4 regions of the Brevibacillus sp. 1238 genome follow, and region 3 is predicted to be linked to each of the others. Evidence: riboswitches for the same ligand, from Rfam matches in the RefSeq annotation. Region 3 holds a riboswitch; each other region holds the start of a gene.

Region 1 (7,601 bases), on a different contig from region 3:
AAAAAGGCGGCGAATCCCCCAAAAAAATAAGCAAGTCTCCCGCGAAGAGCCTTTCAGTCCACAGATCCGGATTGGTGAACAAAGGGACGAGCGGAAGCGAACGCAGATCGCCAGAATTTACGCAGCGCTCCAATTGAGGCAAAGCCGTCTCCTGCAAATGCCGTACGTCCGCCAAACCTTCGCAGTACAGCATGAGCACAGACTGATCGTTCGGGGTGACAGCCCGCAGGAAGACGACATCAGCACAATGCGCAAATCTATCACGCAGCTCCTCTTCAAGGGTCATGGCTCACATCCTCCAATCTGGTTGGTTTTCGCAGCGACAGCAGGAACAAGATGAGTGTGACGACTACCATAACCAGCAAGTAAAAAGGATAGTAAATCTTCGAGAGAAACGTCACGAATTGCATGTCGCTGTAAGGAAGACTGGTCAGGGCGATCATGCTGGCGCCAAGGACGAACATGACGTATTTTCTTTGCTTTTTCGTGCGCAGGACGAGCAGCTCCCCGAGCAGCAGCAAGCAAAGCGTAATGCGGATAAACGACCCGGACAGCCACTGGAAAATCGAGAAAAACTCCATGTTCTCGATGTCTTTGCCGATCGTCAAAAGCCGCCATTGCTCAAAGGCGGGAAACCGCTGGCGCGTCGATTCCACAGGCCCGAACTCGGCGATGGCTCCTGTAAGCGGACTGAGGGTCAGTACCAGGACGATCGCGATCATGATGATATAGTGGACGGCGCGAAGCGGTTTGCGAATGTGGTGTTGCAGCAAAAGCAACAGGAACAGCTCGGTAAATCCTCCTCCTACAAACACCATGGCGTGCAGGGTGGGCATAAGCCCGTTCTGGAACAGCGGCAAAAGCTGGGTATAATCTTTTTTGGGAATGTTGCCAAACGCGACGAACATGCCCAATAACGAAACGGCAGGCAGCAGGATGCCGGAAGTAATGCCGACAGAGGCTATGCCGCCGTAAGAGGCGAACACGCACAAAATGATCAGGGCAAGCGCTGTCACCCATTCCGGTGTCTGCGGCAAATAGTTGACGGTAGTCCATGTTTGCGTATCGATTAAATTGACGAGGGCCATCAAGTACAGGCAAAGGATGATCGGGGCGAGGAGCAGATGCCGGACGGTTTTTCCAGATCGCAAAAGAAGCCACTGGGACAGCGACATCTGCTTGATCCGTCTATTGATGAAAAACAGGGCGTATGCCCAAACGGCAAAGGGGATGGCGCCAATAATGACGCTCAGCCAGGCATCGCGCCCAGCTTTGCTGAGCAGCAGAGGAATAAGGGTAACATGGTTGGTTATTCCGATTGAGAGCATCATGACCATGATCGCTTGGCCAATCCCGATTTTTCCGTCTGCTTTCATGAAACATACGTCCCCTTTTAAATCGCTGGTTTTGTTATAGTTTGTCTGCTCGACTGGAAATATGTATCGCGTATAAAGGTTAGCCCACGAGAAACAAAGTGTGGTATTCTACAATGAGGTAAAAATGGAGTAAGGAGTGCAGCCGGGATGTATAAGCTCATAAGAAAATATCTGTTCCAGATGGATACGGAAGAGATTCATGAAAAAACGGTTGGTGCCTTGAAGCTGATGGAAGATTCTGCTCCGGGAAAAAGCTTGCTCAGAATGATGTTCCAGTTGAAGGACGAGCGTCTGGCGACAAAGCTGTGGGGAATGACTTTTCCCAATCCGGTAGGACTCGCCGCCGGTTTTGACAAAAATGCCGAAGTGTATCATGCGCTCGGTGCGCTCGGGTTCGGCTTTGTGGAAATCGGGACTTTGACGCCGCAGGGACAGCCTGGCAATCCGAGGCCCCGCTTGTTCCGTTTGCCTGAACACGAAGCAGTGATCAACCGAATGGGCTTCAACAACCACGGTGCGTATTTGGCTTCGCAGCATCTGGTAGATTACGCTTATTCCGATGTTCCGATCGGGATCAATATTGGCAAAAACAAAGTCACTCCTAATGAGGAAGCGGCTTCTGACTATATCAAGTGTCTGGACATGCTCTATGCGTACGGCCATTATTTCGTCATTAACATCAGCTCGCCGAACACGCCGAATTTGCGCGACTTGCAGGAGACAGAAAGCATGCGCCAGCTGGTGCGGGCGATACGCGAGAAAGCGGCTGAGCTGGAAGCGCGCGGCATTCAGAAAAAACCGATTTTGCTCAAAGTAGCTCCAGACATGTCTGACGAGCATATGCGCGATGTCGTGCAAGGGGCTGTGGCGGAAGGCATTTCCGGGATTATTGCCACCAATACGACACTGTCGCGGGAAGCTGTTCAAGGGCATCGGTACGCCGAGGAAGCGGGCGGTTTGAGCGGAAAGCCGCTGACAGAGCGATCGACAGCGTGGGTGAAAGAGATTTATCAGGAAGTCGGAGGCAAAGTGCCGATTATCGGTGTCGGAGGCATTTTTACCGGAGAAGACGCCTATCAGAAAATACGCGCGGGCGCCAGCCTGGTCCAGGTTTATACTGGCATGATTTATCAAGGGCCTGGCATTTCGAAGCAGATCAACAAGCAATTGCTCAAGCTGATGCAGCGGGACGGTTTTTCCCACATCAGCGAAGCGGTTGGCGTGGACGCGAAAGCGTAGAATCAAAAACGTAGAACCAAAAACAAGGCTCGTGCAGTCAATGACATTCGCCAAAAGGTCATCGGTTGCAGGAGCCTTTTGATAATAAGCTTTACGCTGGATTGGGCGATTGAGTATAATAATGTAGGACAAGCAAGAACTGTCAAACAATTGGATATTGTCGGCAATAGGTGCCTTTGTGTGCATGAGCACGAAGGGTAACAGGGAATCGGGTGAAAGTCCCGAGCGGTCCCGCCACTGTAATCAGGGAGTTCTCTTTGATGAAGTTCCACTCATATTCATATGGGGAAGGACAAAGAGCGCATCGATCTGAAAGCCAGGAGACCTACCTACTTGCCACACCCTGGAGACCTTCGCGGAAAGGAGCGGTGAATACGGAGCAATTGGACAGAAGTTCATGTCTATTGTTTTGTGCGCATACCTCGTCTGCTATCGGATGGGGCTTTTTTGATTGGAAAAAACGGTAAAAAGAACAGCAAAGGAGGAGAAGTTGCCTTGAATCGATCACGCTTTGTCTCGACCTGTTTATTGATTGCGGGCTTTGTTCTTTATTTTCTCGTAAATGAACCGCAAACTTCTTACGCGATGCACATTATGGAAGGGTATTTGCCGCTGTCGTGGGCGTTGTTCTGGTGGGTAGTATTTATTCCGTTCTTCATTCTTGGCATTCGTTCGTTAAACAAAATCGTCAAAGAACACCCGCAAATGAAGTTGCTTATTGGCGTATCAGGTGCCTTTGCTTTCGTGCTGTCTGCTTTGAAAATTCCTTCGGTGACGGGAAGCAGCTCCCATCCTACCGGAACAGGACTTGGGGCGATCATGTTCGGCCCGTGGGTGATGTCTGTGCTGGGCAGTCTGGTGCTGTTGTTCCAAGCCTTGCTGTTGGCGCATGGCGGATTGACCACGCTTGGCGCCAACGCCGTTTCGATGGCGGTTGTCGGGCCGATGGTGGCTTACGGGGTGTACCGCCTGATTGTCCGTGCCAACGGAGGACAACGTTTGGCTGTCTTCGCTGCGGCAGCTCTTGCTGACCTGGCGACTTATGTAGTGACATCTGTTCAGTTGGCGCTGGCTTTTCCGGCTGAGTCTGGCGGGGTATTGGCTTCTTTCGCCAAGTTCGCTGGCATTTTTGCCATCACACAAATTCCGTTGGCGATCAGCGAGGGGCTTCTGACCGTGCTCGTCTGGAACTGGCTTCAATCTTACAATGCAAAAGAGCTGGCGGAGCTGCGCTTGCTGAAACGGGAGGAATCGCTGTGAAAAAAGGAATGAACTGGCTGCTGCTCCTGGGTGTCGTCGTGCTTGCGATCGTGCCGTTGCTTTTGGTGCAGGACTCGGAGTTCGGCGGAGCGGACGGAGCGGCAGAGGAAGCGATCAAGGAGATTGCCCCTGCGTACGAGCCGTGGTTCCAGCCGCTGCTTGAACCGCCAGGAGGCGAGACAGAGAGCTTGCTGTTTGCCGTGCAAGCGGCATTGGGAGCGGGCATTGTCGGCTATGCGATGGGCTTGTACAAAGGTCGGCTGGATAAAAACAAAAAATGAACTGGCAGCAGCTTGACTCTCTTTCGTATCAAAACCGTCTGAGATTTTTGCCGCCGGAACACAAGCTTCTGTTTGCGAGCGCGTTGATTTTGCTCGTTTTGACAGGACATGAGTGGTTGCAAATGGCGATTTGCATTTGGATGGGAGTATGGGTGATCGGATATGCCCGTATTCCCGTCCGTTTCTATTTCGGATTTCTTCTTTTGTCTCTCTCGTTCTTTGTTTTGGGTTTGCCTGCACTTCTGTTGGAAGCGACAAGGGCGGAGACAGCTCCTGTGACTCAGATGGCAGTGGCGTGGCATGTCGGCCCTTATTTGATTTACGTTCCAGCGAGCGCCATCAGCAAGGTGTGGGTGCTGTTTTGGCGAACGATGGCCAGCCTTGCCTGCTTTTCCTTTATTTTGTTTACGGTGCCGTTTGCCGAGATTTTGCAGGTGTTGCGCAAGCTGCGGCTTCCGGTCATCGTTACGGATTTGCTGATGATTATGTACCGCTTTATTTTCGTGTTGCTCGGCGTCTCCCATCAGTTGTGGATTGCTCAGCGCTCGCGTGGCGGGCACCGGGGATTTCGCGCGACGATGCGCGACATCGGCGGTCTGGCTGCCCAGCTGTTCGTCAGGGCGATGCGCAAATACGATGCGTTGTACAAAGGGATGGCAGCCAGAGGCTTCGGGGAAAGCTTGCAAGTGCTTTCTTTGCACAGTCATTCCCGCTCCAGACGATATGAATGGGAGTCGATAGCAGGCTGTGTTCTGCTGATTTTGCTGGAGTGGTGGACAGGGGGATAATGCTTTGACATCATGGCTGTTGGAATTTGCTGACGTGCACTACGCCTATCCGGGTGGCCGCGGCCCTGTGCTGCGCGGACTGTCCCTGGGCATTCCAGAAGGGAAAAAATGCGCGCTGCTCGGACGAAACGGTTGCGGCAAATCTACTTTGTTTTTGCACGGGAACGGGATCATCCAGCCGCAGCAAGGGCAAGTGAGCTGGAAAGGGACGCCGCTCAGCTACAAACGCGCTGCCTTGCAGGAGATGACGCAAAAAGTCGGTCTTGTCTTCCAGGACCCGGAGCACCAACTGATCGCCAGTACCGTAGCGGAGGATGTATCCTACGGGCTGTGCAACCGGAACCTGCCGGCGGACGTGATTCGCCAAAAGGTACAGGCGATTCTTCAGGCGTTCGGGATGACCGAGCTTGCTGACGTGCCGATTCATCACCTGAGCCTGGGGCAAAAGCGTCGACTGGCTTTGGCCGGGGTCATGGTGCTGGAACCGGAGCTGTTGCTTTTGGATGAGCCTACGGCGTATCTCGACCGCTATCAGACGCGAAATCTTTTGCGCGAGCTTGATGCGATTCACCAAAACGGGACGACGGTGCTAATGGCGACGCATGACATGGATATCGCGTTTGAGTGGGCGGAATGGATTTGCGTGATGGATGCGGGCAAACTCGTATTTGCCGGGGAGCCGCAAGAGGCATTGGCACAAAGGGAGCTGCTGGAAAGCCTGCATCTCGGCATGCCGCTCATCGCTGACGTGTGGGAAGCTTTGCCGCAGGAATGGCGACAAGAAGCTGGAGAGCGCGTCCCTTGTTCGCTGGAGGAATTGAAAAAGCGTCTGCTGACTGGACAGGTTGCTGTCCGTTAGCGACGGAGAAGCGGTCGCGCTGGCGGCCGTTTTTTGTTGTGCGCGATTTCTTGACGCATGGCAAGAACAATCCAAGGGTATTCTATCCGTAAAATTCCTTTTGGAGGTATCCCTGATGGAGCACGATTCGTTGATGAGTTCTTCGCTTGCTGGCGAGGAGCAACAAGAGTTTCCCGAGAAGGTCAAAGATCAGCTCATGTTCAACGTGTTGGAAAAGGAAATGACGACCGAAGAAAAGGAAAAGAAAGCGAAAGACGAATATTTGACAGGAAAATCGTAGTCATTACCGAAAGGTCCTTCTCGGCTAACAAGAACGAGAGGGGCTTTTTTGCTCAGTTGTTGTTCCCTTTGTCTTCTTTTTCTTGCCGTTCTTTCAAAATGGACAAGAAGGCCAAGAAATCGCCCAGCAGAACCACAACGGCCGCCATCAACGCCAGGTCTTCCGCAGAAAAACCACTGTTCTGCTTCATGGTCCAGCCTCACTTCCATAGGTTATCTGTCCCTTGTATCATATGCGGAGCCGTTCGGACGGAAATGGGTATACGCACAACTTTGCCATCTTGAGAAATGTCGGCCGGATTTTGTAGGGAAATGTCTGTTTTTAGCGAATAAAAGAGAATGGACCTACTTAAAACGGGAGAAGTGGTGAGATTGTGATTTCAGCTTTGAATAAGACGCTCTGTGTTCAGCAGCTTGTGGAGAAATTGAGAGAAAAAGAGCTTGTCCACGTTTCCGGCTTTGACTTGAAGGAAACGAACAAAGCTTTGTATGAATATGTGCATCAGTTGAGCAGCTCCATCGCGATCATTCCAACCACGATTGATTCTGTGATTACAGGTGTCATCCGCTTCAAGGAGGGCTATTTCATCACGCTCGGCATGCTGATCTGGAAGGACGCAACCCAGAAAGGCCCGTTCAAGGAAGGGACTTTTCTGTTTTACAAGCGCGACGACAGCGATTCGCTGGACGAGTGTATCCATATCACCAACTCCATTGAAAACCACAACCTGATGGAAAGCTTGTTTTTCGCGTGCTGTGAGAGCAAGGGCGACGATCTGGTGCTGAAATATTCGCATATCGAGCATGCCATCCAATATGGAGAGACGTATCGGGAACTGAAGGAGCAGTGGAAAAAGGGATTTGCTTGATCATGGAGGTTAATGGGAATGTTGGACTTTGGTGCTGTCGCTTTTGACTGGGTATCTTTTTTCTTGGATTTGATTTTGATTGGGATGCCAGTAGGAATTGTTACTTATTTTGCCGTTTGGTCTAGTTTTCGCAAGAAGCTGGCTGAGCTGGAGAAACGGGTCGGAAGCTTGGAAAAAGCAGGGAAGAGTAACTGAGCAAAAGGCGAATGCGAGGAGCGAGCGTCAAAAAGTTTCTCTTGGATCAGGCGGAAGGACTTCCGCTGCGTTGTGTATTTTCCATTATTTATATATAAACGCCAGTTTTTGCGCAACCGATAAACATAATGTCATCTAGTATAAGTTCGCAATTGGGGATAGGCGTTCGACTAATCGTGCAGAATAGTCGGCGCCATTTTTTTTTGCCGCGATAAGCTGGGTGGTCCGTTGGCAGATGAGGGCTGCGTTACTTCTTTCGTCCTCGCCTGTATGGGGGCGCGGTGTGAAAAGCAGCAGACAATCCTTTCTTCGTTGTTTGAGAGGCGAGGCGTCAGGATAAGGCATCCTATGCCCGAAAAATGGCGGATGTGTGTGGACGAATAGGGACTGCTGCCCTGATAAAAGAGCAGCAGTCGGATGCTAGTCTAGATGTGAGGGGACACGCCATCTGCACC
Region 2 (7,601 bases), on a different contig from region 3:
AGTTCAACGGCATCGGCTCCGGCTGCGAAAGCCGCGCGCATGGAAGGAAGCGTATTTTCCAGGTAAGGATGTTCTGGCGGGTAAATTCGCTCGGCTGTGCACGTTTCGTTTGTGATTCCTTCCATATGAAAGGTTTGCGCCACTCCGCGGTGAGCCAGCAAAAAAGGAGAGCCGTCAGGCGGACTCGCCAAAAAAGAGCTGTTGACGACCCACATATAGAGAAGGAGCGTCAGGAATGCCCAAAAGAAGATGCGGCGCAACCGCTTCTTTTTCGGTGCCGATTTGATGTTTTCCATAGATGGAGCGGCCTCCGGTGCTGTATGACCTGTTTTTCTACCGCTATTTTACCAAAGCAGGCGCCAGGAGGAAAACATGTCTCTGTGCGCAAGAGGGACTTGGCACGGGGAAAAAAGACTGGCAGAATAGAGCGTACGTATGGATTGACTTACCGAGCAGGGGGAGTTCGATGAAAATAGCGCTGCACCAGATCGCCTATCAAATCGGGATGCACCCAAACGAGATGGCCAAGCTGGTTTACGAGGGAGAAATTACGGGTGAAGTGCCTAACCGCAATCCGCAAGCGAAGGATGCGTGGGTGGATTTGCATTCATTGAAAAACTTCATTGAATGGAAGTTCGATCAAGGGGCATTTGACCAGATGTTTTTCGATAAAGCCATGCGGCATGTCAACAAAGCGATGGGAAACAAATAAAGCGCAAGCGAAAAAGGAGACATACTTTCGATGCAGGAATCGATCATTTATTGCATGGTGCCAAAAGCTTACTGGGAACAGTGGAAAGAGAAGGAGCATTACCTGCCCCGCGACTACGAGCAGGAAGGTTTTATTCATGCCACAAAAGGCGACGAGCTGTTGGGGAAGGTAGCGGACCGGGTATACGGCGCATTTGAAGGGGAGTTGTTCGTCCTCGTAGTCGACGAGAGCAAATCCGCTTCTCCGATCAAATACGAGCAGGCGAGCGACGGACTGCTTTATCCGCATATTTACGGTCCGCTCAATCACGATGCCATTGCCGATATTCGCCGGATGGAAAAAGTGGACGGGCATTGGCGCATCGGCGAATCTATTCGCTAGTCGTTTATCCGGTTTATCCGTTCCAGTTGAACTGATTCAGCAAATCGCGTACTTCCTCGCGCTTGGATGCAGGCAGCTTGTCGAGTCTGCGCAGCAATAGCGCGATCCTTTTGCGCTGCTCGATCTCGGGGAACGGCTCGGCATGTCTGCTCACCCATTGGCGCTTGAGCCGCACCGGGTCTGTCTCCGCGATGATTTTTAACAGCTTTCGTTCCAGAAAATCAAGGGAAGCCATCGGTCAAACTCCTCTTCGTCCAAAATCAGATGCTACCAGTTTATCATACATACTTCTGGCGTGAACGGAGAACAATGGTACAGGTAGTGAATCTAGTTGGAACCAGAGGAGGAATTGTGATGGCAAAACCGGATGATCGCTCTGACAACGCTGCCAAGCTGCAAGAAATGGCGCGAAATACAGAGGAAAATATCAACGAGGCGAATGACTATCTGGCTGCGCACGCAGGGGAGATTTCCGCCAAGGAACGTGCGGACATCGAGGCGAAGAACGAGCGTCGTGCAGAAAGTGCAGAAGGCTTCCGTTCGGAAATCGAGGATGAGACGTCCCAGTGAGCTGAAAATCATCTCGCATCGACACCTGCCACAAGAGTTGCGGCAGGTGTTTTTGGCATGGAGCGGGGAAAAGTGCAACAAAACATGAATTGTTTTGCGAAACATGGTAATCTGTAGAAGAACAAATTGAATCAAGAGGAGAAAGACTATGAAACGACCAGAAGACACACGCGTCGTTGTCGGCATGTCCGGCGGAGTCGACTCCTCCGTGACGGCTTACCTGCTCAAGCAACAGGGATATGACGTCATCGGCATCTTCATGAAAAACTGGGATGATACCGATGAATTCGGCCACTGCACGGCGGAAGAAGACTTCCAGGATGTCCGGCGCGTCTGTGAACAGATCGGCATTCCATATTACACCGTCAATTTTGAAAAAGAATACATGGATAAAGTATTCCAGTATTTTTTGGATGAATATAAACGCGGGCGCACTCCGAACCCGGACGTCATGTGCAACCGCGAAATCAAGTTTGGCGAACTGCTGGCAAAAGTGATGGACCTGGGAGCCGATTACATCGCGACAGGCCACTATGCGCAGGTGAAATTCATCGACGGGGAGTACAAGCTGATCCGAGGCGCGGACAACAACAAGGACCAGACGTATTTCCTCAACGTGCTCGGCCAGGAGCAGTTGTCCAAAACGATGTTTCCCATCGGACATTTGCCAAAGCCCGAGGTGCGCAAAATTGCCGAGGAAGCAGGGCTTTACACCGCAAAGAAAAAGGACAGCACAGGGATTTGCTTCATTGGCGAACGCAACTTCCGCGAGTTTTTGCAAAACTACTTGCCAGCGAAGCCCGGCAATATCGAGACTGTCGAGGGAACCGTGATCGGGCAGCACGATGGACTGATGTACTACACGCTCGGTCAGCGCCAAGGGCTTGGAATCGGCGGCGGACACGGCACGAGCGGTCAACCGTGGTTTGTCGTGGACAAGGATCTGGAACGCAACGCACTGATTGTCGGGGAAGGCTCCGATCATCCCCGCCTGTACTCAAGCAGTCTTTTGGCGACAGACGTGAGCTGGGTTAGCGCCAACAAGCCAACCGGATCGTTTGTCTGCACCGCGAAGTTCCGTTATCGTCAGCCGGATCAGCAAGTGACGGTACACGTGCAGGAAGGCAACACCGTAGAGGTCGTTTTCGCTCAACCGCAAAAAGCCGTTACTCCTGGACAGGCCGTCGTCTTCTACGATGGCGAAGTTTGTCTCGGCGGAGGAACGATCGACAAGGTGCGTTCGATAGATAAAGAGAATTAATATACGGGGGAAGCGCTTGGTGGATGCAACGAAAAAATCCAAAGTGATTATCGTTTCGTTTTTGGCGGGAGCACTCCTCTTGGGGTTTCTCGCTTACATGGGAATGTCGGCTACGAGCAGTGAGCACATGGCGACGATCCAGGCTGTCATCAAGGAAAAAGGCGGCGTGATTGAACCGGGCGGCGTGACCGCTGTTCCTGCCGATGAAAGCCCTTTTGCCAAAAGCGGAAAAGGCAATACGATTTACCGCATTGTGTACAAAAAGGACGGGGAAAGCCTGACAGCCTGGTACCGTTCCGAAAACCATTCCTCCATCATCAAAGAGCCGGAAGAGTGGATTCTTCCGAAATGAAGAATAACCTTGACTGGGAGAGTGAGGGCATTACATGACCCAATACGCTGGACTTCGTGAGTTGGCCCAATTGATTAGCAGACTGGAGCCGCAGCTTGCAGGGGCAACCTTGAGCATTTTGGCCCATGAAAACAAAGAGCAGATCGCGTCCTTGCTTCTGGAAGGGCTGGGCAGCGGCGTTTCCGTGCAAAACAGCTCAGGTGAATACGCCAACCATTTGGCGAATTTGCGCGTGGGCGCGAACAAATATACGTTCGCCCAGGACTGGCGCGAGGTGTACATCAGTGAGATCAATTACTGCGCCTGTCGGATTCCGCCGGGCGGTCACGGTCTTTTGGTGCACCATACCGACTATCCCGGGGTCATTTACGACGTATCCCGCAAACTGGCTGACCACGAAATCAATATTTCCAAGCTGAACGTGTCGCGCGAGCAAAAAGGGAAGAACGCCCTGCTTGTTTGCGTCACGGATGAAGAGATTACGCCAACAGTTGTAGCGGCGATTGAAGAGCTGCCGCAGATCAACAAGGTGTTGTCCCTCCAGTAAGCCGAAAAAGAGCAGAAATGCGTGCATGACCGCTCATATGTTTCGTATGGGCGGTTTTTTGCGTGCGTGGAGCGGTTGTTGGCCGGTTTTGGGAAAAGAAAAAGCTGCCCTGGTTAGCGGGCAGCGGTTTTGGAAGCGAAGCGGATCGCGTGGCTGATCAGGACGTGCAAGACAGAGGTGTGATTTTCGTCCGGGAATTGACGGAACGTGGCTTGTATCTGACCTGTGCCGAGAGCGGACAGCCTTTTTGCCATGGCCTCAGCTTTGACGTTGACGTGGAAGCGCCCGTCGTTCTCCAGTTCCCCGATCGTCAGGAGCGCTCTGACTTTCAGCTCGTCTGTAAGCCGTTCAGGCAAGCGCCGCTCTTCTTCGAGCAGGACGCTTTCGTTCCAGTGAATGGACGGGCTGCCGGCGATATAGCATTGGTACTCGTGCGGCCGCGTCAACAGGGCGTGCAGCACCAGCAAGCCGCCGAGAGAATGACCGAAGATCGTCTGGCGGGTACGATCGATAGGAAAATCTTTTTCGATAGCAGGCTTCACCGTTTTCTCGATAAACGAAAGAAACCTTTCGGCGCCGCCCATTTCCGGCCATTCTCCGCCGCGCGGATGAGCGGGCAGCTCGTCTTGCGGAACGACATGCGTGAAGTCGTAGTAGCGGGACGGATGGAAAGGCGCTTCCGTCGGATAGCCGATGCCGACGACGATGGCTGGTTGCACGCCTGTTTTTTCAGGAGCGCGGCATTGCAGGCGAATGGCTTCGGTCATCGTGCCGAAAACCGAGTTGGCGTCCAGCAAATAGATGACAGGAAAGCCTGTTGGCGGCGGGGCTGTGTCTGGCGTGCTCACAAATAGGTGGAACGTACGATCGTTGTATGTTATTTTTCTCGTTTGGGAACGGGGAATCGCTACTGCCTCGTAAGTCGTACTGTCCATCATGGGTCACTCTCCATTCGTCCGTAGGCGTTAACTTTTATGTACACGAAACTTATTATATGGACGAAAACCAGAGATTGGCAATAGAGAAATGAGAGAGATTATCACTACGAAAATTGAACATGCCAAGCTTGACTCCTACGATATATTGAGGTAAAGTAAGTTTTACCAACTACATATTGATGCGGACAGGTGTTTACCACGCTATATTTGGTAGACTTAATAGGGAAGTCGGTGAGATTCCGACGCGGTCCCGCCACTGTGATGAGAGAGTTCCATTTGCTTGTGATCGCCACTGATTGAGCCAATCGGGAAGGCCAAATGGAGCAATGACCCCAAGCCAGGAGACCTGCCTGACTGCAAGCACTGTGTAACCTACGGAAGATAGGGAAGTGTTCGAGCGCTCCATTCGTTTGTCATGCTGAATGGATACGATGGGAATCATCATGCGCATTCGACATTTTGGCGTCGAATGCGCTTTTACTTTGGCTAAAAAGTATACAATTGCAGTAAAGGATGAGGGACATGATAATCGCTTTTGATTCAAAAACAGGAAACGTGAGACGATTCGTAAACAAAATCGATCTGCCGCGCGTGGAAATCGATCCGGAGATGGTGCTAGACGAGCCGTTCATCCTGGTGACGTACACGACAGGCTTCGGGCAGGTGCCAGAGAAGGTGGACCGTTTCCTGAAGCGAAATCATGTCTATTTGCGCGGAGTGTCTGCCAGCGGCAATCGCAACTGGGGCACCAGCTTTGCCAAAAGCGCAGATACAATCGCGATCCAGTATGGCGTTCCGGTGATTTCCAAGTTTGAATTGTCCGGTACCGGCCGTGACGTGGAACAATTTACGAGTGGGGTGGCAGCAATTGCGGCACATTGAATTGAACAACCAACTAATGCAGCGTGGAAACGACGGGTTTTACCAATTGGAAAAAGACAGAGAGGCAGTCGCCGTCTTCATGGAGGAAGTGCAGGCGAAGACCATGACCTTCAACAGTGTCAAAGAGCGGATGGACTATTTGATCCAGCATGATTTTTATGAAAATGTGTATGAGGACTACACCGTTGAACAGGTCGACGAAGTTTTCCGACTGGCGCATGACACTGGTTTTCAATTCGCGTCGTACATGGCCATCTCCAAGTTTTACAAAGACTACGCTCTGAAAACGGACGACAAGTCCACGTATTTGGAACAGTACCCGGATCGGGTAGCGATTGTTGCTCTCTCGCTCGGCCGCGGAGACTTCGAGCTTGCGAAGCGCCTGACTGTTTCCATGATGGAACAGCGTCTCCAGCCGGCTACACCGACATTCCTCAATGCAGGGAAAAGCCGCCGCGGGGAAATGGTCTCCTGCTTCTTGCTGGAAATGGACGACTCCCTGAACTCGATCAACTACGTGCTCGGAACTTGCATGCAGCTCTCGAAAATCGGCGGCGGCGTAGCGGTCAATCTGTCCAAGCTTCGCGGGCGGGGAGAGCCGATCAAAGGCGTCGAGGGCGCAGCCAAAGGCGTCATGCCTGTACTCAAGCTTTTGGAAGATGCGTTTTCCTACGCCGATCAGATGGGACAGCGCAAAGGCTCCGGGGCAGCTTATTACAACATTTTTGGCTGGGACATCAACGAGTTTCTCGATTGCAAAAAGATCAACGCTGACGAAAAATCGCGGATCAAGACATTGTCGATCGGCCTGATTGTGCCGAATGTGTTTTACAAGCTGGCAGAGGAGAACAAGCCTCTGACCGTGTTCGCTCCTTACTCGGTCTACAAGGAATACGGCGTTCATCTGGATGATCTGGATCTCGATCAGATGTACGACGAGCTGGTCGCAAACGAGCGCATCAAGAAAAAGATCGTCATGAGCGCCCGCGAGATGCTTACCAAGATCGCGATGATCCAGATGGAATCGGGCTATCCGTACATCATGAACAAGACGAATGCGAACAAAAACCACGCGCTCAAAGATATTGGAGCGGTCAAAATGTCCAACCTGTGCACGGAAATTTTCCAGTTGCAGGAGACTACCACGATCACGAATTACGGCGAGGAAGACATTATCCGCCGCGACATCAGTTGCAATCTGGCTTCCCTGAACATCGTCAACGTGATGGAGCACAAAAAAATCCGTGAATCCGTGCGCGAAGGCATCGAAGCGATTACGTCCGTCAGCGATGTAACCCGTGTGGAAAATGCGCCGGGCGTGCAAAAAGCGAACCGCGAGCTGCATTCTGTCGGATTGGGTGCGATGAACCTCAACGGCTACCTCGCGAAAAACAAAATCGCGTATGAGAGTGAAGAAGCAAAAGATTTTGCCCGCACGTTCTTCATGATGATGAACTTTTACTCGCTGGAGATGAGCGCCGAGATTGCCAAGGCAAAAGGGGAAACCTTCATGGGCTTTGAGCAGTCGGAGTACGCCAAGGGCACTTATTTTGACAAATATCTCGCAACCGATTACCGTCCGCGTACGGAAAAAGGCAAGCAGCTGTTCGAGGGCGTGCACATTCCGACGCCAGAGGACTGGGCTTCTCTCAAGCAAAAAGTGCAGGAGAACGGGCTGTATCACGCCTATCGTCTGGCGATTGCTCCGACACAGAGCATTTCCTACATTCAGAATGCGACATCGAGCGTAATGCCGATCGTGGAGCATATCGAGACGAGAACGTATGCGAACTCGACCACGTATTACCCGATGCCGTACTTGACGCAAGAGAACTATTTTTACTACAAGTCTGCCTATGTGATCGACCAGTTCAAAGTCATCGATCTGATTGCCGAAATCCAGGAGCATGTGGATCAAGGGATTTCTACCGTGCTGCACGTCAACAGCAACATCTCGA
Region 3 (7,601 bases):
AATCCGTACATCCCTTTTTTCATCTGCAAAAAGCGCTCCGGATCGGCTTCCTCGCGCATGAAGTTGAAGGCCAGTGTGCTTTTGCCAAACCATTTCTTGTCTGTGACGGTCACGCTTTGTCCGTCCGCAGCAGCTTGTACTTCTTTGTCTGGAAAAGTCTCCTTGATCGCATCGACTATTTTTTGATAGTCAGCTATGGAGACGTATAGTGTACATTGATTCATCGTTGCTCCCCGCTTTCGTTTCTATCTTTTGTCTAGACGAAATTTTGCCACCAATAGTCAATTATGGTATTCTACCCCTGTTCCGTGCAAGTTTACATCTACCTATTTTGATGAAGAATCTACCATATTCCGTTTGGAAGGTGATCCGATGAAAAACATTTTGTTGGAGGAATTTTCTCCACTTTGCGACATTCAAGCCTTTGTCGAAGAAGATGAATCTGGCGTTTATTTTTATTTGTGGGACTACCCCGGCCAGGAACACGCGAGTATTCGCTCCTGCTGGGTGCGCAATTACGGGCCAGCTCCCGAGACACTCGATTTTTCCGCCATGGAAGACGGAAACGCTCCCATGCTGCCGCGCGACTGCTGCGCCCATCCGCAAGGCGCGGAAAAGCTCGACCCAGATGAGCTGTCAATTGTCTGGCTGACAGAAGGAGACGCCGCAGCTTTGCTTTATCAAGACGAGGTGCTGTGCGTCATTCCCGGCTGGGCGGGGCAGCAGGCAGACGGCTCCAGCTATCCGGCTTATGCGCGAGACTGTATCGCAGAATCTCCTTTCTGCTTTCCGCTGGGCACACCAGACACAAACGCTTTGTTTGCGCGAATCGAAGCTGCCCGGCAATTTTGGGCGAGCTGGGACGAAAATCCTTGGCCAGACTTGCAGCATCAGTATCTCGACGCGATCACGGCAACGCTTGGCCCGGTCAAAAACTATTACGGCATCGACGGCGGTCACTGGCCGCCGAAAGCATTGGTCACGGTGGAAAAGGGCGAAATCACCTACGCCGTCACCTTGGGCGTCTCCATCGTGCCGCAGCCAAAGGTCGAGCTATATACCGAATCACCGGAACAACTGCGCCGCTTCGAGCTGGCTTTTGCCTGCGAAACCAAATGGCTGGCCGAAAATGAAAAGCAACTTTTGGCCTACATCAGCGGGCAAACAACGCTGCCCTGGTCGTACATGACTTTTCTCGCCCAAGGGCACACCATCCCTTGTCAGGAGATCAGCGAGGTAGACGGCCGCTTCACATCCATGCTGCTCGCCAAGCCCCAAAGCGCCCCGGCGCTGGCCTTCCCGACGGTTTACGGCGATCCGGTCAACCTGCTCTGGATGATTCCCATCACGAGTGCCGAACAACGCTTCGCGGAGGAAAACGGGTCGGAAGCATTGATCCGTCTGGCTGTTGGGACGGAAGCGGAATGGATTTTCAATGGGATGGAAAAGTGGATGCGTTGAGTGAATGCGTAGAAAAAGTTCGGATTCGCCATGCCGAAAAGAGTTGCCTAGCATGATAAAAAGCTTCGCTGCATTTTGTGCGCGAAGCTTTTTCGTGCTTGTTTTGCTTGTGTGTTTCTCCTGTTTCCTCCCTCCGCTACAGCTACGATCAACACCATCTTTACAAACTAATCCTTCTCTCCGGCTTCCAATACAACAACGCCGCTTTAAACTGATGCACATACGCAGGCTTGCCATCTACCCAGACCAAATATTGGCGCAAAATCGCCTCCGCTTTCTCCCGATCATAGGACGGCTCCATAATCGCGCTCAAATTTTGGCTGACAAACTGCTCCTCCGACTCGTACACGTACGTTTTTTGCAAAGGAAGAATGTTGCAGTTCACGTCAATGCCCAGCTCATACAGCAAATTGGTCAGATGAATATAGTCTCTGCGCGAAAACTTGATTTTGTACCCGAGCTGCTGATGAATATCCCAGTAGTGCGGCTTTTCCGGCCCGCTAGTCATCCCGATCACCGCCAACCGCCTGGCCGAATTGTTCATATTGACCATCGCCTGATCAATCGCCTGCATCCGATAATAGCAGTTCACACCAAACACGACATCATGGACGGGCGGCTCGTACTCTTCCCACTTGGCATGGACAAAGCTCATGTTGGATAGCCCTTTCGCACGCGCCCCCTGCTCCAGATAGCCCAGCACACTCGCCGAACTGTCTACGCAAGTGAGCGACCGCGCTTTGCTCGCCGCCGCAAACGTGTAATTTCCCCATCCCGGCCCAATCTCCAGCACTTCATCGTCTTCCTGAATAAAGGAAAGCAGCTCCCTGCCAATCTCCCGCACATAGTCATCCGGCTCCGCTTCCGCCGTTTTGCGCTGCAAAAATTGATCCCAAAAGCTTTCTTCCAGTTGGTCGTCAGTCATGCGCTCGGGCAGCTTGCCTTCCCAATTTTTCATCCCTTCCATCCAGGCTTCCCTGGACTTCATCCCTAGCCTTACTCCGTAGTACATGTTCTCCCCCTTGCTTATCGCGACTCTGGCAGCGTGGCCGTCAACTTCAGACCGCTGCTGCCCTGCCCGATCTCGACTTTTACTCCGTACACCTGCTCCATATTCGCAGAGGTAAACACTTCCTCCGGCCGCCCGGAAGCATAAATTTGCCCTTGCTGCAGCAAAAACACGCGATCTGAATATCTGGCCGCCAGCTCCAGATCGTGCATGATCAACACGACCAGCACTTGCTGCTGGAGGGCAAGCTGCCGAACCAGCTCCAGCACCTCCAGTTGATGGCGAATATCGAGAGCGGACGTCGGCTCATCCAGCAGCAGTATTTCCGGCTCTTGGGCAAGCGCTCGCGCAATCAGTACCTTTTGCCGCTCGCCTCCGCTCAGCTCGTCCATATAACGCTGCGCCATTTCCGCAAGTTGCAGCCGCTCCATGATTGCTCCCGCTACTTCCAGATCGTGAGCGGTCACGTTCCACTGCATGTACGGTTTCCTGCCCAGAAGCACTGTCTCCAACACCGTTAACGGATAGCCGAAAGCCGTATGCTGCGGCACGTACCCCAGCGTTTTCGCCAACTCGTTAGCCGAATAGGAGCGAATGTCTCTGTCTTTGATCCAGATCCGCGCTCGTTCCACCGGGATAATCGACGCCATGCTTTTGAGCAAGGTTGTTTTCCCGGCACCGTTTGGCCCGATGATGCTTGCGACCTCGCCTTTTTGCAAGTTCATCTGAATTTGCTTCAGAATCATCTTCGTTCCGTACTTGATCGATAAATCCTTGACCTGCATGTACACCCGACCGTCCTCCTTATGCCCAGTAGTCCTTGCGCTTTTTCAACAGCAAATAGACGAAAAACGGGGCGCCAAACAACGCGGTGATGATGCCTACCGGAATCTCGATCGGAGATAATACCATGCGGGCTGCCGTATCTGACAAGAGCAGCAGCAAAGCGCCCATCAGGCAAGAGCACGGCAGTAAAAATCGATAATCCGTCCCGATGATGATTCTGCTGATATGCGGTGCCACCAGCCCGATGAACCCGATAATCCCGGTGAAGGCAATCGTGACGGAGGCCATCAAGGTAACGAGCAAAAGGCACACCCAGCGGACTTGTTTGACATTGACGCCGAGCGTTCGCGCTACATCTTCGCCAGCGCATAGCGAGTTCAGGTCCCAGGCGTATTTCAGCAAAAGGACAAGCGAGATGATCACGAGCGGCAGCAAAATGTGCAGCACTTGCCATTTCGCTCCCCAAAATCCTCCCATGAGCCAGACAACCAAGTCTTTCAACGCTTCGTTGTTGGAAAAAAACTTCAAACCGGAAACGCCCGCCGAAAACAGTTGCCCAATGGCCACCCCCGCCAAAAGCAGTACGGTCGTCGAGCTGTTTTTGAGCTTGGCGATGCCGTAGACCGCGCCCACAGCGAGACAGCCAAACACAAAGGCATTAAGAGCGATCATCCACTGTCCACTCGAAACGAGGTTGATGCCAAACACACTCGTCCCGGCCACGATCGCCAATGCTGCTCCAAAAGCCGCTCCGCTCGATACGCCGAGCGTAAAAGGGTCTGCCAGCGGATTGCGCAAAATCGCCTGCATAATCGCACCGGCACATGCCAGCGAAACTCCTGTAATGATCGACATGACCATGCGCGGCAGCCGAATCTCGTATACGATGTAGGCGGTCATCTCATCGGAAGCGCGTCCGGACAAAATAGCCAAAAGCTCAGGCAACGCAACTTCTACAGCCCCTTGACTGACTGCGTAAAGCGTCAGCAGCACCAGCAGGAGGAAAAGGCTTGTCAAAATGAGCAGCTTGCTTTTCACGCTCCCGTGATAGATGGCCTGGATCGGTCGCTGCACTGGCTTGCTCAGCGGTTGTCCTTGGCTGTCATTGAACATCTTTGAACGAATAGTGCCAAATGCCTTGGTATGGCACGCCTAACCATTTTTCAAAATACTCTTTGGCATACTGCTCGGGATCGATATCCTGGAATTTATCCGGGTACAAATATTTGGCTAGTTGGAGATTGCCGATATACCGCTTGTCCGATCCGACAAAGTTGGTGTAGAAAAAGTAAATGTCTTTGCTTTGCCCCGCCTTGAGCCGCGAAACAGATGTCGTGCTCATAATATGGCGCAGCGCTTCTTCAAACGGCTTCGTATCCTTCACATTGTAGCCACCCAGCCAGGTGCCGTGCAGGGTAATGACCTCCGGGTTGCGCTTGAGCACATATTCCTCGTCGACCATGATCGTAGTCGACGCCTCCGCCGGATTCCATTGCAAGTCGGCAGCGTCTTTCCCGCCAGCCAGAATCGTCGCGTAGCCTTCCCCTACTCCTGGCTTCCCGTCTAACGACTGGCTGGGGAAAATCCGGTAGCCCCCGTTCGTATTGAGAAATCCGGCTGACAAGGCAAGCACCTGTTTTTTGTCTTCCTCCTTGATGCCCGCCACCCGGTCCGCTAACAGCTTTTCAATCGAATGCTTCCAGGCGAGAAATTCGTCTGCCTTGTCCGATTTATCAAAAATTTTGCCGAGCAGCTTCAGCTCCTCATCCATCTGTTCCGGCAAATAGTTGTTCATTCGCACGACTTTGATTCCGGCTGGCTCCAGCTTTTCCTCCAGCGTCTTGTCGGGGCGATTCGTATAGGCGAAGACGATTTGCGGCTTCAAGCTGATGATTTGCTCCAGATTGATCTGCTTCGTTTCCCCCACATCCGGCTTGCTGTCAAATCCGAGGTACGGGTTATTTTTGACCGTCGTGTCGCCTGTAGCCAGCACGTACTGCTCGGCTCCCAGCAGCTTGATCGCTTCTGCCGTGTTGCGATTGAGCACGACCACCCGCTCTACTGGCAGCTTTACCGTGATCGCAGTCCCTGCGGAATCTTGAAAAGCAAGCTCCTGCTTTTCCTGCGGCACCGCCTGTTCAGTTTTCTGTTCCGCAGGCGTTGACGATGACGGTGAAGCAGCAGAGCAGCCAGTCACGACCAAAAAAATCGTGAGCAGGCCAAACAGCCATGCTTTGCCGATCCAGCTTTTCCGGTTCTTTTGCAGCATCGTTTCCACTCCCTATCTTTTTGTGATCAATAGAAAAGCCCCGTCCCGCCGGACGAGGCAAACGTGTAGAAGTAATCAGTCGACATCATGAATAAATAGACACAAGCTGTCGCAGCTTCTTCCTACACCTCACCTTTTCCGCGAAGGATTACGGGTGTGACAAACTAGGTAGGTCTCCTGGCTTTTGGCTCATCGCGCTCTTTCGTCTTCCCCGATGGTTATGCTCCATACCGAGTGACATGTTGGAAAGAGAACTCACCAATTACAGTGGCGGGACCGCTCGGGATTTTCACCCGATTCCCTGTTACCCCTTGCTCTCGCAAAGGCACCTAGCTGCATGCTATTCTTGGCTGATTATACCATTATTTTCATAGGGAGGGGGGACCGTAAAAACAAATCGGCCGCTTCCTTCCCTCTTTTGCCTTCGCCCGAAAAAAATCCGCCGTTCTCAGGTGGTCGTATGGTTGTCGTATGCGATTATGGCCCGGTGCTTTCAGCAGTTTTAGGCAGTCGGCTCCACTTCATCCGCCACAGGCGTGCCAAACTGCTCTCCCCATTTGATCAAGTATTCAATCACGGGACGCAGTGCTTCTCCCCGCTCTGTCAGCTCGTACTCCACCTTTGGCGGAACGACCGGGTACACATGCCGCAGCACAATCCCCGCCTCTTCCAGCTCCCGCAGCTGTTCCGCGAGCATTTTGTGATTCACGCCCATGATGTTTTTCTTCAGCTCACCGTACCGCTTTTTCCCGTTCATCAGTTGGCAAATAATCGTCGTTTTCCATCTTCCTGCAAGAATGGAAACAGACAGCTCGATCGGACACTGAAACTGTTTGCCGTTTATTTGATAAATCACCTGTTGGTTCCCCATGGTTCTCACTTCCCTTTTGGTAAGTATTCAACGAAAAAGTGCGTACTTACTTTTTTACAGTGTATTCGGTAAGATCACTTTTGTAAAACACGATTTCAAGGAGGCCCTCATGGAAAAATTCGTTCAGGTTGGTCCCATAAACGTCGCATATGCAGTAGAAGGAAGCGGACCTGCCGTGCTGGTGATCCACGGTACAGGAGGCAGTTACGAAGGCACGTGGGGCAATCTCGGCAAGGCGCTGGCACCTGACTTTACCGTCATCACCCCCAATTACAGCGGCTCGGGCAAAACGCAAGACGACCGCGAGCGGCTGGAGCTGGACGATCTGGTCGAGCAAAATGTGCAGGCAGTTATGCAGGAAGGCTTTACGCACTTTCATGTCGTAGGCTACTCGCTCGGCGCTGTCGTAGCAACGGCCATCGCCGCCAAATACCCGGAGCGAGTCCAATCGGTGACAGCGATCGCGGGCTGGGTAGAAAGCGATCTCGCTGTCGCCTATCAGTTCGATCTGTGGCAAAAGCTGTTCCGCCAGGATCGGGAGCTGTTCGCCCAATTCGCCATCCACACTGGCCTCAGCCCGGCGTTTTACAGCTCGTTTCAAACGTTGGAGCAGTTGCATGAGTTTACCGCCAATTTGGCTGCGACACTTGCCGAAGGTACTGGCAAACAGGCCGAACTTGACACTCGCATCAACCTGCGGCCTTTGCTTGGCAAAGTCACTGCCCCAGCACTGGCCATCGGCTTGACTTACGATCGCATGGTGCCTGTGGAGCAGACAAGGGAAATGGCCGCTCTCCTGCCTGACGCGCGCTACCACGAGATCGCTTCAGGGCACCTGGTACTGTGGGAGCAGGAGGCAGAGCTGATCGAAACCGTCCTGTCCTTTGTCCGTTCTACCCGATGACTTCCCCAAAATAACTTACCTTATCTGGAGGATAACATGATCCAAAAAGAACAGATTTTGCAAGCATACGAAACCAGACACGCCACTAAAGAATTTGCCGCAGACAAAACGATTGCACAAGAAGACTTCGCTTTCATTATGGAAACGGCTCGCCTTTCTCCCAGCTCATTCGGTTTTGAGCCTTGGAACTTTCTCGTCGTGCAAAACCGCGCTCTGCGCGACAAGCTGTCTGTCGTTTCCTGGGGAGCGCAAAAGCAACTGGCTACAGCGAGTCATTTTGTCATCATCCTGGCGCGTACCA
Region 4 (7,601 bases), on a different contig from region 3:
TGTCAAAACGGGCCGGGTTGCGCTTCAGCCGCTCCAGGTGGATTTTGAGAATTTCTTCGCGCTCTTCCGGTGTAGGCAAGTCCACGAAAAAGATTTCGTCAAACCGTCCTTTTCGCAAAAGCTCTGCTGGAAGCTGCTCGATCTTGTTGGCAGTCGCGAAGACAAATACAGGACTCTTTTTCTCCTGCATCCAGGTCAACAACGTTCCAAAAATGCGCGTGGCGACTCCCCCGTCGGAAAAACCGCTGCCCACGCCGGACAAGCCTTTCTCGATTTCATCGATCCAGACGATCGACGGCGATACGGCTTCACACATCATGAGCGCCGAGCGAATATTCGCTTCGGACGAACCGACGATGCCCGCGAATACCCGTCCCAAGTCCAGGCGGAGCAGCGGCATTTGCCAAGCAGCCGCCACACTTTTCGCACACAAGCTTTTTCCGCAACCGGGAACGCCGACCAGCATGACCCCTTTTGGCCACTGGATGCCGAACTGTCTCGCTTCCTCCGAGTACGACGCTTTTCGTCTCAGCAGCCAGCGCTTCAAGTTTTCCAGTCCGCCGATCTGCTCCAGGTTCAGTGATTCTGTCGAGATGTATTCCAGAACCCCCGATTTTCGCACAATCTGCTTCTTCTCTTCCAAAATGGTAGAAACATCGCTTGCGGATATTCCGCGATTTTTTACCAGCGCCTTCGCCAAACAGTTCTCGATCTCGTTGCGCCCCAAACCTACGGCGGCCCGGGCCAGCGCTTCTATGACTTCCGGGGATTGGTCGATCACGATGCCCGGACGACCGACGTACGCATCGGTAAAGCTGCGGATGATTTGCTTTACTTCATCCAGGTCAGGCAGAGGCAGGTCGAGAATCGTGATCTCATGCTGCAACTCTACAGGAATTTCCAGGGAAGGAGCGATGATAATCGAATTGGAAGGGAAGCCTGTCCGCGTCTTTTGCGCAAATTCGCGAAACGTTCTGATGTTTACATGCGATCCGCGCAGCAGCGGGTGCAGATCAAACCATAAAAACAGCGTAGGCTCTTTCGCCAAATCTTCGGCCATCGTCAGAGCGATGCGAAAATCTGTGCTCTTGTGGTCAAGCTCTTCCCCGTTCAGCACAAGACCTTTTGTCGCTGTCCATGTCACAATCCGCTTGTTCAGGCTGGCGCCAATCCCTTGGAACACATCGAGCGCCCGCTCCTCTTCCGATGTAAAAATGTACAGGATGCTGTATCTGGCGCGAATCAGATACTCCACTTCCTTGACAAAATCTTGCAGCATGTATGTACTCCTCCTACAGCCATGTGTACAGGCTCGATTGAATATTCGCGGTAGGAAAACCAGTCAGATGCAAGGAACGCTCCCCTTGAACCAGTTCGACTTTTCGTTGTGGAATCAACTCTTCCGGCGTGATCCGGTTCGTCAGCACAATCAGTTTCTTGCCATGCCAAATCTCCTCCGACTGCGCCTGATAAGGCCCCGCAATCGCCACGTCAAACAGAAGCAAGGCTTTGCGCTTTTCCTCGCAACGCAAAATTGCTTCCGCTGTATAGCCTGTGAACAAAAGGACGGTGCCCGAGTGAACCTGGCGAAACGACTGAACCAGCCGCCTTACTTGCTCCGGCTGATCCAGCGGTTCTCCTCCGGAAACGGTCAGTCCGTCAACTGGCAGCCGTCCCAGTTCTTGCCCTAAAGAGTCTGGTTCATAGAGCCGACCGCCTTGCTTGTCCGGGTGCGTATTCGGATTAAAGCAGCCGCGGCAGCCAATGGAGCAGCCTTGCACCCAGACGACAGCACGGTTGCCAGGTCCGTTTACCCTGCTTTGCTTGCATATTTCATGGACTCGCAATGACTGCGCCAACATGCTCTCCCTCCTACAAGTCCAACTGCCTTCCTGTCGCACCTGTCTTTCTCGGTACTTGCCCGCTGTCGTTGTTGCTGGCCGCACTTGACGGAAGCTCAATTTCCCGAATGACCACCCTTGGCTTTTCACTAGGTGCGTGTTCCTGAAGTTCGGGACGCGGCATCATCCGCCCATCGCGAATAAGAGCGGGTGTACCGGGTGAAGCAGTCTGAAGAGCTTCATCCAACGCTTGCAAAAAATGCGAGACAAACTCTTCGGGGGAATCCTGAAAGCTTTTTCCGTCCAGCTTCAGGCGAACAGCGTTATCATGGACGGTCCCGATCAGCAGAAGCAAGCCTTCGCCATTCTTTCCGCTGCCGACGATGCCAAGCTTTTGGATATCGCGCAGCCGACATTCCATCCGCACGGCTTCGTGCCGCTCCTGCATGACGATGCAGACGAGCGCGTCCTGTTTGACCAAAAAGATTTTGTTGTTGGGCTGCACATGTCGCCAGCTCTCGAAATCTTTGTACAGCGCCTTCACGATATCTTTTGGCGTAATAATCCCGATTTCCTCCAGCTCAAACAAGGTGGCATCGTCAATTTTCGTATGTACCTTGATCCGGCGCTTCATTACGAACTGCAAGTAAACAAGCGCGGAAAGGCCGATAAACAGCGTAGGCCCGACAGAAAGCTTTGTGATCAGGCTGAACAAAATCAAGCCAGCCATGCCAATTTGGGTGTACGTGATCACTTTGATTTTTTGTTCTCCTGTCTTGCGAAAAAACGAGAACCCTTTTCCGGGCTGATAGTCGGCAAGCTGGTTTTGCAGCATTCTTTTAAATTTTCCAATCGCCCAAATGCCAGGTACAACAAACACCAACCCCAACAGGAGCAGAAGAAAATTGCCCGTCATGATGCCGAACAGTGACATCAATCCGAAAAAGGCGCTGGTGATCCAAAGTGTCCTGATTTTCTTGTGAATCTCTGCAACTGCTTCGTTCTGGTTTTGCAAGTTTGTGCCCAACCTCCACTCCATTATTTACTACTTTTTTCCTATGCCTATTATAGTAGAGACAAGAAGGTGAGTAAATAAATCGGTGCCAGCAAAAAACCCCCACCAAAGTGAGGGTTTTGCTGCAAAATTCTATTGTTCCGCTTTGCGCTGTTTTCTCAATGCGTAGCGGTGCTTTGCCTTTTCATGCTGGATGCGCTCTTCTTCCGTCTCGGGAATGACAGCCGGCACTAACGTTGGCTTTCCTTGGTCGTCGAGCGCGATCATCGTCAAGTACGCCCTCGCTGTCATTTTCTTTTCGCCCGTCAGCAAATTTTCCGACTCGACCTTGACGAACACTTCCATCGACGTGTTGTGTGTCCAGGTGACGTATGCTTCCAGATTGATCGCTTCGCCCGTTTTGATCGGCGCGAGAAAATCAAAGGAATCGCTGGAAGCAGTGACGACAGGCTTCCGGCAATGACGCATCGCCGCTATGCAGGCGATTTTGTCGACGTACGCCATGACTTTTCCGCCAAAAATCGTATTGTGATGGTTCGTATCCGGCGGGAACACGAGATCAGTCAAATAGGTTCGGGATTGTCCGGTCGGGCATGCTTCTGTTGCCATCTGTGCTGCTCCTCTCGTTGCCATCATACGATTATGCTTTTTGTGTCAAACGGTCACGCACAGCATGCGTCGCCGCCACCATGTTTTTCAAAGCTTCCACTGTCTCTGCTCTTCCGCGCGTCTTCAGACCGCAATCCGGGTTGATCCAGAATTGGGCTGGCGGCAATACTTGCACGCCGCGCGACACCATCTCTTCGATCTCCGCGACAGCTGGAACGCGCGGGCTGTGGATGTCGTATACGCCCAGGCCGATTCCTTTATCGTACGTGCAAGTCTCGAAGACGGAGACAAGCTCGCCGTGGCTGCGGGACGTCTCGATCGAGATGACGTCGGCATCCAGCTCGCTGATGACGTCGATGAAGTCGTGAAATTCGCAATAGCACATATGCGTGTGAATTTGCGTGCTCGCGGCAACTGTCGAGGTAGCCACGCGGAACGATTTGACGGCCCAGTCCAGATACGCCGCCCTGTCTGCCTGCTTGAGCGGCAAGCCTTCCCGCAGCGCAGGCTCATCCACCTGAATCATGCGGATTCCCGCCGCTTCCAGCGCCTCCACTTCTGCTTGCAGCGCCAGGGCGATCTGTTCGCACACCTCTTGGCGGGACACGTCATCGCGGACAAATGACCAGTTCAAAATGGTCGCCGGGCCTGTCAGCATGCCTTTTACTGGTTTTTCCGTCAACGACTTGGCGTATACGCTCTCTTTGACGGTCATGGGAGCGACGAACTGCACATCGCCGTAGATGACAGGTGGCTTGACGCAACGGGAACCGTACGACTGAACCCAGCCATTTTTCGTGAAGACGAAGCCGTCGAGCTTTTCCCCGAAATATTCGACCATGTCTGTCCGTTCAAACTCGCCGTGGACAAGCACGTCCAGCCCGATCTCTTCCTGAATCGCAATCCACTGCTTGATTTGCTCCGCGATGAAGGCATCGTACTGCTCGACTGTCCAGTTCCCTTTTTTGTACTGCTGTCTGGCCTGACGAACCTCTGCCGTCTGCGGGAAACTGCCGATCGTCGTTGTAGGCAAAAGCGGCAGCTTCCAGGCGGCTTGCTGGATATCGCGGCGCTCGTGGAACGGCACGTCGCGTTTGGCTTCTGTCGTCTCCAGCGCTTTTCGAGCCTGCTGTACTTTCTCCCGGTTTCTCGCCGGAGACTCGGCCAGGCGGAGCAAGTCCTTTTCGTTCTGGGCAATTTCCTTCGAGATAACATACTTTCCAAATCGGAATCCTTGGACTAAAAGCTGCACTTCTCCCAATTTTTCGTCCGCAAAGGCTAATGCCGCTTGAACTTCCCCAGGCAAATCGGTTTCTGCTTCAACAGTGACGGGAACATGCAAAAGGCTGCTCGATGGCTGTAGCCAAATCCGGTCCGGGTCGACCACATTGCTGATCGTCTTGACCAGCTCCCACTTTTCCTCCAGGGCCGAGCGCCAAATGTTGCGGCCATCGATGATTCCTGCGCCGAGCACTTTTTCCTGCGGGAAACCATGTGCCGTCAGGTTGGCCAAATTCGCTTTTCCTCCGTGGACAAAGTCCAGGCCCAAGCCTTCCACTGGCAGCGCGATCAGCTCCTCGTACCAATCCACCGCTTCGAAATACGTCTGAACCATCAGCTTGAGGTGTGGCAGCGCCTGACTGAACTGTTCGTACACCCGGCGAATGAGCGCTCTGTCCTGCTCGGAAATATCTTGGACGAAAGCCGGCTCATCGATTTGCACCCATTCCACGCCATGCAGTTCGAGTTCACGAAGCACGTCCACGTAAAGCGGCACGATCTGATCGACAACGCGTTCGAACTCGTCTTTCGCATATCCTTTCGCCAGCTTGACAAACGTGTACGGCCCGACAATCACCGGCTTCCCGACGATGCCCAGCTGATCCCTGGCCTCCAGGTACGCTTTCAGCGGCCTGTTCTCTGCCAGCACTGGCGGGCGTTCGCCAAACTCAGGAACGATGTAGTGATAGTTCGTATTGAACCACTTGGTCATTTCGCTTGCGACAGCTTCTTTGTTGCCGCGCGCCATGGCGAAGTACGTATCGAGCGGTACCGGGCCGCCATCATAGGCAAAACGCTTCGGAACGAGTCCGAACATGACAGCCATGTCCAGCATGTGATCGTAGTAAGTAAAGTCGTTGACGGGAATCCACTCGATGCCTTTGTCTTTTTGCTTGATCAGATGCTGCTGGCGGATTTGCTCCATTTGCGCAAGGAACGCTGACTCTTCCAATTTGCCTGCCCAAAAGGACTCCAATGCTTTTTTCCACTCCCGGTCTTTGCCGATTCGCGGATATCCCAGGTTGCTGCTTTTCATGAGCTTTCTCTCCCATCCATTGAAGGTATTTGTAAAGCCAATCAAAAAAGGCACTTCCAACGGTCAAAAAGAACGTTAGAAATGCCAAATAAGCACTGAGATCACAGCATCCTAACACCTCCCTATCTCCCGTAGGTTAAGCAGTGTTGTCGAAACAGGCAGGTCTCCTGACTTGAGGATCACGATCTGCACAACGCCTTCCCAGTCCGTCTCGACCAGTGGCTTATCGCTGTGCAAACTCCCCTCATACAGTGGCGGGACCGTGTCGGATTCTCACCGACTTCCCTTTTCATCCTTGCGCCGATTTTCGCGGCCAAAGAACCTGTTCCCACTCATATGAAATTGTCGGTATGAGTGCATGTGCTCTCGCATCTAGCAAAAGAGCACCTTTCTCCTTACAGTAACACGTAAACCAGTTTTTGTCATGCTAAACTATTTCCACTCACCAAAATTATTTCAAAGTTCAGCCTGATTGCCTCTACTCTGCCAGCTTTCCGGTTTATTGCTTGGTCAATCGCAGCTCCTGTGCCCGCAGAGAAGGTTTGCGAATCATGTAAATAGTGTAGCCGATCACAGCGCCTGCAACAGCGGGCAGCATCCAGCCAAGCCCGATCGTATACATCGGCAAGTAGCGAGTAAAGAAGTCGTTGATGACGGGAAGCTGGGCACCTGCCGCGTTCAGTCCGTCAAACAGGCTGATCAGAAAAGTAGCGAGCAAGCTTCCCTGATACACCTCTGGTCTTCCGCCAAATCCTTTGTGCATAAACGTTAAAAAGACGAGGGAAATCGCAATCGGGTACATGGTCATCAAGATCGGAACCGACACTTTGATCAGCGCCGTCAAGCCGATATTGGCGACGAGTGTACTGAACACAGCCAGAATGACGGCAAACTTTTTATACGAGATCGCCGGAAACAGCGAATGGAAAAACGAAGAGCAAGCTGTAATGAGGCCGACACTGGTGGTCAGGCATGCGATCGTAATCATGAGGCCAAGCAAAACGGCGCCGTAAGAGCCGAAGTAGTAATTGGACACCTTGGCCAAAATTTGCGCCCCGTTTTCCAGATGACCAAGCTTCTCCACACTGGAAGCGCCCATATAGGCAAGCACCGTGTAAAAGAACGCCAGAAGTGCGCCCGCGATCATCGTTGCTTTTGCGCACGTGAGCAAAATTTGCTTTTTCGCCGTGATGCCTCTTTGCTTGATCGCATTCACGATGATGATTCCAAACACAAATGCCCCCAAAGCGTCCAAGGTTAAATAGCCGTCCTGAAAGCCTTTGTAAAACGCTTTGGACTGATAGTCCGTCACAGGTGCTTGCAGCGCGCCAATCGGGAACAAAATCGCCGTCAACACAATCACGCCGATAAAAGTCAGCTTGATCGGTGTCAAGACTTTTCCGACTACATTGATAATTTTTCCAGGATTGAGAGATAACAGGCAAGCGAGTGTAAAGAACAAGACGGTGAAGACGATCAGTGGAACCGGACCAGCTTGCTCGGACAAAAATGGCTTGATTCCGATCTCAAACGAGACGTTCCCGGATCGCGGAATGGCGAAAAACGGCCCGATTGCCAAGTAGAGCAAAATCGTAAACACAAGACCAAATACCGGATGCACACGACTCGCCAACGAACGCAAATCATCCATTCCCGAATAAACCAGAGCGATAATCGCCAGCAGCGGCAGCCCGACTCCCGTCACCAGGAAGCCCGCATTGGCCGTCCATACGTTCGTTCCAGCCATTTGCCCCAGCATTGGTGGAAAAATCAGATTCCCCGCTCCGAAGAACAGAGCGAACAGCATAAAGCCGATGAT

What was found. Region 3 has a riboswitch for cobalamin ahead of M2298_RS22435 (ABC transporter substrate-binding protein). Riboswitches for the same ligand answer to the same signal wherever they lie in the genome.
Region 1: linked by a shared signal. The riboswitch ahead of M2298_RS12775 (energy-coupling factor ABC transporter permease) and the one ahead of M2298_RS22435 (ABC transporter substrate-binding protein) in region 3 are both predicted to bind cobalamin.
Region 2: linked by a shared signal. The riboswitch ahead of nrdI (class Ib ribonucleoside-diphosphate reductase assembly flavoprotein NrdI) and the one ahead of M2298_RS22435 (ABC transporter substrate-binding protein) in region 3 are both predicted to bind cobalamin.
Region 4: linked by a shared signal. The riboswitch ahead of metE (5-methyltetrahydropteroyltriglutamate--homocysteine S-methyltransferase) and the one ahead of M2298_RS22435 (ABC transporter substrate-binding protein) in region 3 are both predicted to bind cobalamin.

What each region holds. Positions count from the first base shown of each region.
Region 1 is NZ_JARXWC010000004.1:374,536-382,136, reverse strand. Features, by position in the region: gene M2298_RS12790 (spore germination protein) at 1-286, opposite strand, end outside; gene M2298_RS12785 (GerAB/ArcD/ProY family transporter) at 276-1,376, opposite strand; gene M2298_RS12780 (quinone-dependent dihydroorotate dehydrogenase) at 1,524-2,615, shown strand; cobalamin riboswitch at 2,767-2,962, shown strand; gene M2298_RS12775 (energy-coupling factor ABC transporter permease) at 3,111-3,875, shown strand; gene M2298_RS12770 (energy-coupling factor ABC transporter substrate-binding protein) at 3,872-4,156, shown strand; gene cbiQ (cobalt ECF transporter T component CbiQ) at 4,153-4,944, shown strand; gene M2298_RS12760 (energy-coupling factor ABC transporter ATP-binding protein) at 4,949-5,803, shown strand; gene M2298_RS12755 (hypothetical protein) at 5,919-6,083, shown strand; gene M2298_RS12750 (hypothetical protein) at 6,136-6,273, opposite strand; gene M2298_RS12745 (hypothetical protein) at 6,457-6,951, shown strand; gene M2298_RS12740 (hypothetical protein) at 6,970-7,146, shown strand; gene M2298_RS12735 (hypothetical protein) at 7,572-7,601, opposite strand, start outside.
Region 2 is NZ_JARXWC010000002.1:679,584-687,184, forward strand. Features, by position in the region: gene M2298_RS07155 (glycerophosphodiester phosphodiesterase family protein) at 1-296, opposite strand, end outside; gene M2298_RS07160 (hypothetical protein) at 467-712, shown strand; gene M2298_RS07165 (DUF952 domain-containing protein) at 743-1,093, shown strand; gene M2298_RS07170 (hypothetical protein) at 1,107-1,328, opposite strand; gene tlp (small acid-soluble spore protein Tlp) at 1,448-1,663, shown strand; gene mnmA (tRNA 2-thiouridine(34) synthase MnmA) at 1,812-2,924, shown strand; gene M2298_RS07185 (hypothetical protein) at 2,944-3,276, shown strand; gene M2298_RS07190 (ACT domain-containing protein) at 3,311-3,823, shown strand; gene M2298_RS07195 (alpha/beta hydrolase) at 3,937-4,758, opposite strand; cobalamin riboswitch at 4,932-5,129, shown strand; gene nrdI (class Ib ribonucleoside-diphosphate reductase assembly flavoprotein NrdI) at 5,284-5,643, shown strand; gene nrdE (class 1b ribonucleoside-diphosphate reductase subunit alpha) at 5,630-7,601, shown strand, end outside.
Region 3 is NZ_JARXWC010000012.1:93,277-100,877, reverse strand. Features, by position in the region: gene M2298_RS22460 (DUF4272 domain-containing protein) at 1-224, opposite strand, end outside; gene M2298_RS22455 (suppressor of fused domain protein) at 373-1,461, shown strand; gene M2298_RS22450 (class I SAM-dependent methyltransferase) at 1,622-2,473, opposite strand; gene M2298_RS22445 (ABC transporter ATP-binding protein) at 2,488-3,255, opposite strand; gene M2298_RS22440 (FecCD family ABC transporter permease) at 3,275-4,330, opposite strand; gene M2298_RS22435 (ABC transporter substrate-binding protein) at 4,359-5,525, opposite strand; cobalamin riboswitch at 5,676-5,873, opposite strand; gene M2298_RS22430 (winged helix-turn-helix transcriptional regulator) at 6,028-6,396, opposite strand; gene M2298_RS22425 (alpha/beta fold hydrolase) at 6,506-7,300, shown strand; gene M2298_RS22420 (NAD(P)H-dependent oxidoreductase) at 7,340-7,601, shown strand, end outside.
Region 4 is NZ_JARXWC010000002.1:688,762-696,362, reverse strand. Features, by position in the region: gene M2298_RS07240 (AAA family ATPase) at 1-1,279, opposite strand, end outside; gene M2298_RS07235 (4Fe-4S single cluster domain-containing protein) at 1,293-1,862, opposite strand; gene M2298_RS07230 (hypothetical protein) at 1,873-2,856, opposite strand; gene M2298_RS07225 (acyl-CoA thioesterase) at 2,989-3,465, opposite strand; gene metE (5-methyltetrahydropteroyltriglutamate--homocysteine S-methyltransferase) at 3,497-5,782, opposite strand; cobalamin riboswitch at 5,923-6,123, opposite strand; gene brnQ (branched-chain amino acid transport system II carrier protein) at 6,282-7,601, opposite strand, start outside.